Regions from separate parts of the Paenibacillus sp. FSL F4-0243 genome, predicted to be linked through region 2. Evidence: riboswitches for the same ligand, from Rfam matches in the RefSeq annotation. Region 2 holds a riboswitch; the other holds the start of a gene.
What was found. Region 2 has a riboswitch for S-adenosylmethionine ahead of NSS87_RS25995 (methionine ABC transporter ATP-binding protein). Riboswitches for the same ligand answer to the same signal wherever they lie in the genome.
Positions count from the first base shown of each region.

Region 1: it holds a riboswitch for S-adenosylmethionine, as region 2 does, so the genes downstream of both, metA (homoserine O-succinyltransferase) here and NSS87_RS25995 (methionine ABC transporter ATP-binding protein) in region 2, are expected to answer to the same signal.

Region 1 covers NZ_CP150151.1:1,907,402-1,912,234, reverse strand. Annotated here, with positions in the region: gene NSS87_RS08530 (aminotransferase class I/II-fold pyridoxal phosphate-dependent enzyme) at 252-1,424, opposite strand; gene metA (homoserine O-succinyltransferase) at 1,461-2,381, opposite strand; SAM riboswitch class I at 2,495-2,625, opposite strand; gene corA (magnesium/cobalt transporter CorA) at 3,024-3,959, shown strand; gene NSS87_RS08515 (HRDC domain-containing protein) at 4,042-4,833, opposite strand, start outside.
Region 2 covers NZ_CP150151.1:5,846,140-5,850,972, forward strand. Annotated here, with positions in the region: gene NSS87_RS25980 (NifU family protein) at 1-218, shown strand, start outside; gene NSS87_RS25985 (MetQ/NlpA family ABC transporter substrate-binding protein) at 374-1,231, opposite strand; gene NSS87_RS25990 (methionine ABC transporter permease) at 1,290-1,949, opposite strand; gene NSS87_RS25995 (methionine ABC transporter ATP-binding protein) at 1,949-2,965, opposite strand; SAM riboswitch class I at 3,066-3,205, opposite strand; gene NSS87_RS26000 (Cthe_2314 family HEPN domain-containing protein) at 3,306-4,040, opposite strand; gene NSS87_RS26005 (heme A synthase) at 4,150-4,833, opposite strand, start outside.

The sequences.
Region 1 (4,833 bases), 3.0 Mb from region 2:
TAAACCCTTAGGGGTATGGTAGAATCACAAAATTACAGGAAGAAAAAACGTTGTCTCTTTTTTCAAGGTGACAACCCTTTCTCATACAATTGAACAGTTCATTTCCTCATCGTATCACAATCTGAACAGCTTGAAAAATGCTTTTACATTCTTCGCAAATTCCTATCCAGAAGAAAAGCAGCATCGCACTAAGCGATACTGCTAGTTATACTCTATTTCTCCACTAACACTCGATTGAACATTTCTTCCTGTTACTTGGACTCAATTTCTGCCCTAGCGGCTTCTAGTGCTTGGCTAAGATCAGCAATCAAATCCTCTGCATGTTCAATACCGACGGAGAAGCGCAGTAAACGATCATCTACACCCACAGCATTTCGAATCTCCACAGGAATATCAGCATGCGTTTGTACAGCCGGATAAGTCATCAGTGACTCTACACCGCCCAAGCTTTCTGCGAATGCAATAAGACGAATATGACGAAGAAGCGGCTCTACGTATCTGGCATCTTTTAATTTGAAAGAAAAAATACCGGTATTGCCTGAAGATTGGCGATTCTGGATTTCATGTCCTGGATGATCAGGCAATCCTGGATGGAACACTTCCGCAATCGCTGGATGCTCTAATAAGTAGTGAGCGATCGCTAATGCATTGCTTTCGTGACGCTCCATACGCAGCGCCAATGTCTTCAAGCCCCTCATCAACTGATAACTGTCTGTTGGTCCGAGCACGGCGCCAATAGAGTTATGTAGAATAGCTAATTCAGCTGATAATTCTACACCCTTGGATACAATCAGGCCTGCCAGTACATCATTATGACCACCCAAATACTTAGTAGCGCTATGAACTACAATATCCGCACCTAATTCTATAGGCCGTTGGAAGAATGGAGTCAGCAGCGTATTATCTACAATGCTAAGTAACCCATGATGACGTGCCCAAGTGCACACGGCTTCAATATCCGTGATCATCATAAGTGGGTTCGTTGGCGTTTCAATAAATACAGCTTTCGTATTTGGACGACGCGAAGTTTCCAGTGCATCCAAATCATTCGTGTCTACATATGAAGCAGTGATTCCAAACTTGGACATAATCCGTTCCAACAAACGATAGGTACCGCCGTAAAGATCCAGCGAAACGATCAGATGGTCGCCTTGAGCGAACAAGGTAAGCACCGTTTGTATCGCTGCCATCCCTGAGCTACAAGCAAATCCTGCATCTCCGGATTCCAGTTCTGCAGCTGCATTCTCAAGCACTGAACGGGTCGGACTCTTGGTACGGCTATAATCAAACCCTGTGCTCTGACCGAGTTTTGGATGACGAAATGCCGTTGCATTATAAATCGGAAAATTAATTGCTCCTGTGGCTGGATCTTCTTGAGAACCTATTTGAGCCAGTCTACTTTCAATCCTAAGTTTGTCATCCATGATTAATGCCTCCTAATTTATATTGTAGCGCTATTATTAGTAAACAATCGGGTCGATATCATAAGGCGTTTCTTGATATACATAGTAATTGAGCCAGTTAGAGAATAATAAATTGGCATGCGCACGCCACACTGCTGGAGGTGTACGTTCTGGATCATCTTTAGGGAAGTAATGTTTCGGCAAAGCCATCTCCATCCCTCTAGACACATCACGGTCATATTCCCATTTCAAGGATAGAGGATCGTATTCGGAATGTCCGGTCACAAATATTTGTTTACCGTCGTTTGTAGCCACTAGATACATACCAGCTTCTTCGGATTCCGCCAGAATCTGCAGATCTGGATTATTCTCAATATCTTCACGGGAGACATCGGTATGACGAGAGTGTGGTACATGGAATACCTCGTCAAAGCCGCGCAACAGTTTAATGTTATTTTGATTAATCGTATGAGGGAAGACGCCAAAACATTTCTCAGGCAATGCCACTTTACGAACACCAAAATGATGATATAAGCCTGCCTGTGCCGCCCAACAAATATGCATGGTTGAAGTCACATTGTCCTTGCTCCATTCAAAAATCTCTTTCAGTTCTTCCCAATACGATACTTCCTCGAACTCCATTTGTTCTACAGGAGCACCTGTAACGATTAAACCATCCAAACGGCGGTGGCTGATCTCGTCAAAGGTTTTGTAAAAGCTCTTCAAATGTTCAGCAGAAGTATTCTTGGAAATATGGGAACGCGGATGCAATAAAGTAACATCAACTTGTAGTGGCGAATTTCCAATTAAACGCAGCAATTGAGTCTCTGTCGTCTCTTTAGTCGGCATGAGGTTCAGAATAGCAATCCGTAGTGGACGGATATCCTGATGGAAAGCCTGACTTTCGTCCATCACAAAAATATTTTCTCCGGATAGTACTTCTTTCGCCGGTAAACTGTCGGGAATTTTAATTGGCATTGTCTTTCCACTCCTTAGCTGAATTTAGTTATTTTGCCGCACTGCGGCTTGCTGAACATAAAAAGACCTTCCTCGGAAATCGAGAAAGGTCATATCTACAGTCATATGCGCCTCTCTCATCTGCCAGAATGTTCCTGAAAACGATTAGACGTCTGCAGAAATTCCGCAAGAATTAGCACCGTGCGTTTACACGCCGGTTGCCGGGTTTCATAGGGCTAGTCCCTCCACCTGCTCTTGATAAGATTTAGCTGTATTCAATTAAATTACTTTAAAATTCACTTTAAATCATGAACCTCCTTTTCGTCAAGTCCATACAATGCTGAAGAAGCCTCAAAATCACAATAAATTTGCTTGAAAGAGGCATACTCCGTTGTTATACTAGACAAGTATTTCATACCTGAACGAAAAGAAGAGGTGAGAAGAAGGATGGAAGGCGACCCGAGCTCGCAAATATGTGTACAGAATGAGCAACCACACAGGATAATCATCAGCTTGCCGGCGGCGGGAGCAGTTCTTCTTCATGCCCTCGAAACGTCATTTGGCCCTATGTATTGATTGTACCGCCGGCCAAGCTGATTTTTTTCTCTGTGCTTAATTTAGCAGTCCCTAGTGAAGACCTGGGGATAGGAGGAGTGAAATCAGATGAAAATCCGGCTGGTAAATGCAGGGGTTTTTACACCTATTGATGAAATTGATGAAACACTAACACCCCCAACGGAAGGGTTCTATTGGATTGACGCCGATGTTGAGGATTTGGAGCTGCTTCAGCCCTTGTTCAACCTACATGATCTTGCTGTTGAGGATTGCCTTAGCGAAGAGGATCAGCGTCCAAAGATCGAAATATACGAAAGTCACTACTTTATAGTTGTAAATAGCATCCGCTTTGACGATGAAGAAATTTTCCTACGGGCGCTCAATGTATTCCTTGGAAGACATTACATCATCACTGTCACGAAACAAAAGATCAATGAACTACGAATCCTGAAGCCTATGCTCTGGGAGCAAGAAGTAAGTGAACCGGATATGTTCCTTTACTTGCTAATTGACCTTGTCGTTGATAACTATTTCTCCGTCGGCGACCGAATTGAAGCTCGGATTGAGAAGCTGGAAGAAGATATCCTCATGCATACCAAGAAGTCACATCTCAGTGAAATTATCGGTCTGCGAAGTGAAATTCTATGGTTGAAGAAAATGCTGGGGCCACAAAAAGAAGTGATCAATACCCTAAATAAAAAAGACCTCCGTCTGATTGATGATCAGCTGCAGAAATATTTTAGCGACATTTATGAAAATGCGGTTAAAATATCTGAAACCTTTGAGACGTATCGCGATCTCATGGGCAACTTACGAGAGGCATACCAATCCAGTATCGCCAACCGCGCGAATGAAATTATGAGAGTATTTACTGCGATTACAACAATATTCATGCCCCTGACCGTAATTACCGGAATCTACGGTATGAACTTTGATCATATGCCCGAGCTTCATACGAAATATGGCTATTATGGCGTTATAGGCGTTATGTTGACGTTAGGCTGTGGGATGCTGTATGTTTTCCGCAAGAAGGAATGGCTATGAAACAAACCGGACGAATAAGCAAGACGAAGGACCTGTAACCGTAAGGTATAAGGAAGCCTTCGTCTTTTTGGTATGCGCAAATTTAAAAACTGGTCGCCATACCCACTTTATGCGTTTGCTCTCGACGGAAACGGATGCGGATCAATCGCAGACGCTCATAATAAATATCCAATCCTTCAGCAGCGGAAAAGTCGTCGCCATACACCTTATGTAACACCGGTTTTAGGAAAAGATCCCCGAGCTCCACATAGGCATTCCATATAGCATCCTGCTCATTCTGCGGCATATTGCCAAGCTCTACATGGATTAGCTTCTCGACGGAATAACCTTCTCTTTCTAGCTCCTCTACCGCTTCTATAAGTTCACGCCGGTTCACTCCACTATTCACCTTAAGCTGTTCCAAGCCCAACCCATTCTCGATCCCCTGCAGCAAAATCCTCCGCAAGCGCAGTCGTTCTAGCTGCTTCTTATATTTGACTTCTTTCTGTTTATAAAGCCAAGAGACGAAAGACTCCTCTTCAATTACTTCATGCACCCAATTTAGAGGGAAAGCATGTTCCCTTGCCACCGCAGTAGTTATAACCAGCCAATCAGCCCCAAACTGCGCTATCTTGCCTTCTCCAACACCCGGAATTTGCATCAGTTCCTCTGGCGTATGCGGTAGAAATGTACTTAACAAGCGCAACAGACGATTACTGGCGAGAATATAGGGCGCCTTCCGTTCACTCGAAGCCTTACCACGGCGCCAAGCACATAACTCTTCATAAATGGCTTCATTGCCATAATGTTCGCTGTAATATTGAAGCTTCAGCTGTTCCTGATTACGCCCAGTAAGACTATCCTCCTCGTGGAATATCCCATCGATTAAGGGTCG
Region 2 (4,833 bases):
ATGATGAAGTATTGGAAGTGCTGGATAAGCTTCGTCCGTTCCTGCAACGCGATGGCGGCGACGTTGAACTGGTCGATGTAGAAGACGGCATCGTTAAGTTGAAACTTATGGGTGCCTGCGGCAGCTGCCCAAGCTCCACGATCACCTTGAAAGCCGGGATTGAACGCGCCCTTCTTGAAGAAGTAGAAGGCGTACAAGAAGTTATGCAAGTATTCTAATCCCATTCAATATCATTCCCGATCCTCCTCTTCAGGAGATCGGGATTTTCTTATTATAGAGGATTTACACTTCCCCTACAACATACAGCATAAAACCCGCATGCCATTAGGCAGCGGGTTTTATGCTGTATTAGAGATTAAGTCAGCTTTCTGTCTTAAAATGCTGGAATGATCGAGCCTTTGTACTGCTCTTCAATATAAGCTTTAGCTTCTGGAGAATTCAGTGCAGCGGCAAGCTTTTTGATTGCATCAGAATCTTTATTGTCAGGACGAGCTACCAGGATGTTAGCATAAGGGGAATCCGTACCCTCAATGAACAAAGCATCTTTAGTAGGAACTAGGTTAGCTTCCAAAGCATAGTTAGTGTTAATCAAGGCAAGATCTACTTCATCCAATTGACGACCTAACATTGCTGCATCTAGCTCGATGATTTTAAGGTTTTTCTTATTTTCAGTGATATCTGCCTGGGTAGATGTGATGTTGGTATCATCTTTCAAAGAAATCAGTCCATTTTTGGCAAGCAGGATCAGTGCACGACCACCGTTTGTAGCATCATTCGGGATGGCAACTTTCGCACCATCAGCCAGCTCGTCGATGGATTTGATTTTTTTGGAATAAGCACCAAAAGGTTCAACGTGAACGGCTGTAACAGAAACTAGATCCGAACCGTTCTTTTGATTCTGGTCATCCAGGTAAGGTTGATGTTGGAAGAAGTTAGCATCCAGATTCTTCTCTGAAAGCTGAACGTTTGGTTGAACATAGTCAGTGAATTCTTTGATTTCTAATGTAATTCCTTGCGCTTCAAGCAATGGAGCAATAGCTTTTAGGATCTCAGCGTGTGGAACAGGTGAAGCACCAACCACCAATTTTACAGGTTCTGCAGATGACTCAGTTGCAGCACCATCTTTTGGTGCATTAGTAGCAGCCGAGTTAGAAGTATTATTGTTATTGCCGCAAGCAGCCAGCACCACAACCAGTGTCAGACTAAAAAAAGTAAGTAGTAATTTTTTCATTTTAAATCCCCCTCTTATCCTTGGTATTTGTATGAATAAGGCTATATATGGACGTACCTTATTTCCGTGTGAAATGTCGTACTAGTCGATCACCGGCCATTTGTAGCAGTTGCACCAGTATGACCATCAAGACTACAGAGATAATCATAACTTCCTTCTCATATCGGTAATATCCGTAACGAATCGCTAGATCCCCTAGCCCGCCGCCGCCTACCATCCCGGACATTGCCGTATAGGAGACCAGTGTAACCAGTGTGATCGTAACCCCAGCGAGCAGACCTGGACGAGCCTCTGGCAAAAGAACACGCATAACGATCTGATTCGTGGATGCTCCCATCCCTTGCGCCGCTTCGATTACTCCACGATCCACTTCTCTTAATGCCGTTTCCACCAAGCGAGCAAAGAATGGAGCTGCACCAATCACGAGCGGTGGAATCGTACCGAGTACTCCGATGGAAGTTCCAACAACGGCTTTGCTAAATGGAATTAATGCTACCATCAAAATGATAAACGGTACCGAACGTAGGATGTTTACAACGAACGATAAGACCGAGTAAATTACTCTGATTACTATACTATTCGATCTTCCCCATAAATACAATAGAATTCCGAGTGGTAAACCAAGAATAATTGTGAACAATCCAGAGAATATTAACATTTGCAAGGTAGCAACTGTAGCATCCATCATTTCTTGCCAGTTTAAGTCTGCGAAATTCATTACGAAATCACCTCCACTTCAAGGCCTTGAGCGGTTAGTTCGGCTATCGTCACAGCGATCGCTTCAGCTGGACCTTCGAATCGAACAATCATTTGTCCATAAGGTACGTCTTTTATCGTTGAGATGGTACCATGCAGAATGGCGAAGCTAACACCTGTCTCACGTACTACATTGGAAAGTGCAGAGCCGTAGGTCTTCTCTCCGAAAAAAGTAATTTTGACGGCCTGAGAGTTGTCCCCAGCAGCAGCGTCAAGCGCCGTACGAAGAGGTCCCTCATTCTGTGATTCACTGCGAATGAAATCGCGAGTGACCTCATGCTGCGGCTTCAGGAATACCTCCGTGACTTTACCTTGCTCAACGATACCACCACCATGAATGACCGCAACACGGTCGCAGATGCTCTGAATCACGTGCATTTCGTGAGTGATCAGCACAATGGTCAGATGGAATCGTTTATTAATATCGAGCAATAGCTTAAGAATAGAGTCTGTCGTTTGTGGATCAAGCGCAGAGGTTGCTTCGTCACACAGCAGCACATCAGGGTCGCTGGCAAGTGCCCGTGCGATGCCCACCCGTTGCTTTTGTCCGCCTGATAATTGGGAGGGGTATTTATCCCGGTGTTCTTCAAGCCCCACTAAGGCAAGCAAATCTTTCACTTTAGTATCAATATCTGCTCTCGAAGTGCCTGTGAGTCGCAGAGGAAAAGCAATGTTATCGTACACCGTCGCAGAAGATAGCAGATTGAAATGTTGAAAAATCATCCCAATTTTGCGCCGCTGTTCCTGCAGCTGACCTTGAGTAAGCTTGGTTAGTTCAATGCCATCTACCCAAACTTCCCCTTCTGTCGGACGCTCCAACAGATTAATGCAACGGATCAATGTACTTTTCCCCGCTCCAGAATGGCCAATAACTCCGAATATTTCACCTTTTTCGATAGACAAATTCAATCCGGAAAGTGCTGTAGCCGCATGGCTGCCTTTTCCATATACCTTTGTTATTCCTTTTAGATTAATCAACGCTCGTCGCCCCCTTTATAATTCACTTATTCCATACAAAAAAACCTCCGACGATCGATGCAGATCGCAAGAGGCTCTGTGTGTTTATTTAGACAATGCCTTCTCATCTGCCAACGACCACAAACCTTGCGTCATTGTAGGAATTAGCACCATGACATTTGTACAAAACGCTAATCGCGCTGTATACAAATCGGTTGCCGGGCTTCATCGGGCCTATCCCTCCGCCACTCTCGATAAGATATAGAGTATGAAATTTTATGTTTGAATTCGTACAGACTTTAATGCAAGCATAAGTATAGTAAGTTTCTTGTTTTTTGTCAAAAGGAAATATCTTGAACGCTTAGGATTGTACACGCTTTGCCTTGCTGATTTCCTTACGCAGCTGTTCATTGCTGTAGCTGAATGCCGCGATTAATGTTTTACAGTTCATTTCAAGGGACTGCTTCAAATCCTCAAGATGGCTATCTAAATCCTCAAGCTGAATTTTGTCATGCAAGCCTTGATGTCGCTGCCATAAATCATCCTGCATTTCGGAATTCATATAATGAATTTCAGCATTTCTGCGCTTGCGTAGATTCTCCAGTGGATCACGATAAGAGTTCTTGATCTGTTCCAGTTGATCCGCTAATGCAGGATGCACATTCAATAACTGAAGTTGACGCAGTACTGTAAAATAAGAAAAGTGCGTTTTTAATTTGGAGGTTTTGAGGTCATAAAAATGATTCAGTACCGTTCCAAGCTTGTCCAGAAGAGAGAACACACGAATAAATCCATCTTTATAAAAATAAACATACCGCGCATAATCGCCTTGTTCCACTGGTGACATATCGTCCATATAACCAGCGATTACCGATTTCCGGTAAAAAGCAGCTGCGAACCAGCTTTGCTCCAATTCATCCAATGAGGAGATCAGTCCACGTGTCCAAATCTCCAGCTTGCGGTATTCATGGTCATTATCCTCATGAGCGTTCATTTCCTTGCGCAGTAAGGCTGCAAATGTGGCCATGTTCTCCATCGCGTCAGCCAATACACCGCTGTTCTTTCGAGGCGGCTCTCCAAGTATAACCCGCAGCATATCCCAGTCCTCCTAAAGTTTTGTCCAGCACCACGATATACCGATTTCCACTTTATTATTCCGCAGGTAAAGCGACTCTATCCACGGTGGGAACTTTCTACCAAGGGTGTTACAACGGTGTCATTGGATTCGTTGGATTTTTTTCAACAACTACATTTCTCGCGCGATTCAGCTGCCAGACTCTTACACTCATATAACATAAGACACCAAACAAACTAGCGATCAACAAAATATGAGCCAAAGCGGCAAATATGTACAATCTTTCATTATCTAGTGTGTAAACAACAGCAGCTCCACTAAATACCTGCATCAAGCACAGCAGAACAGCCGCTACGCCAAGAGCTCTTAGCTCTGGGTAATCCTTATGTTTCCAAAAAGCTAAATGTCCAAGCACCGCAGTAAGAATGAATAAGATCAAAGCCGCAATCCGGTGCGTAAAAACAATACCTACTCCCCCGGAAAGCTCGGGAACCCATTCACCGTTACAGAGCGGCCAGCCAGAACATCCACCGCGCGAATCCGTATGACTAACAAAGGCTCCAATATAAACAACAACATAGGAATAAAAGGCCGTAAAGCAGGTTAAATTGCGGAAAGCCTTACTGACGGGTTGCTTCTGAAGCTCCATCTTAGGATCGTACTCACCTGCTTCATGTCGCCTTTTAGTTCCTAGAGCCAGCATTAGAGAACTTGAAAAAGCGATCAAAGAAAAGCCCATATGTAGTGCCATTACAGCAGCAGATTGGGATTTAATCACTGCAAGCGCTCCCATACCACCTTGAACAATTACAAA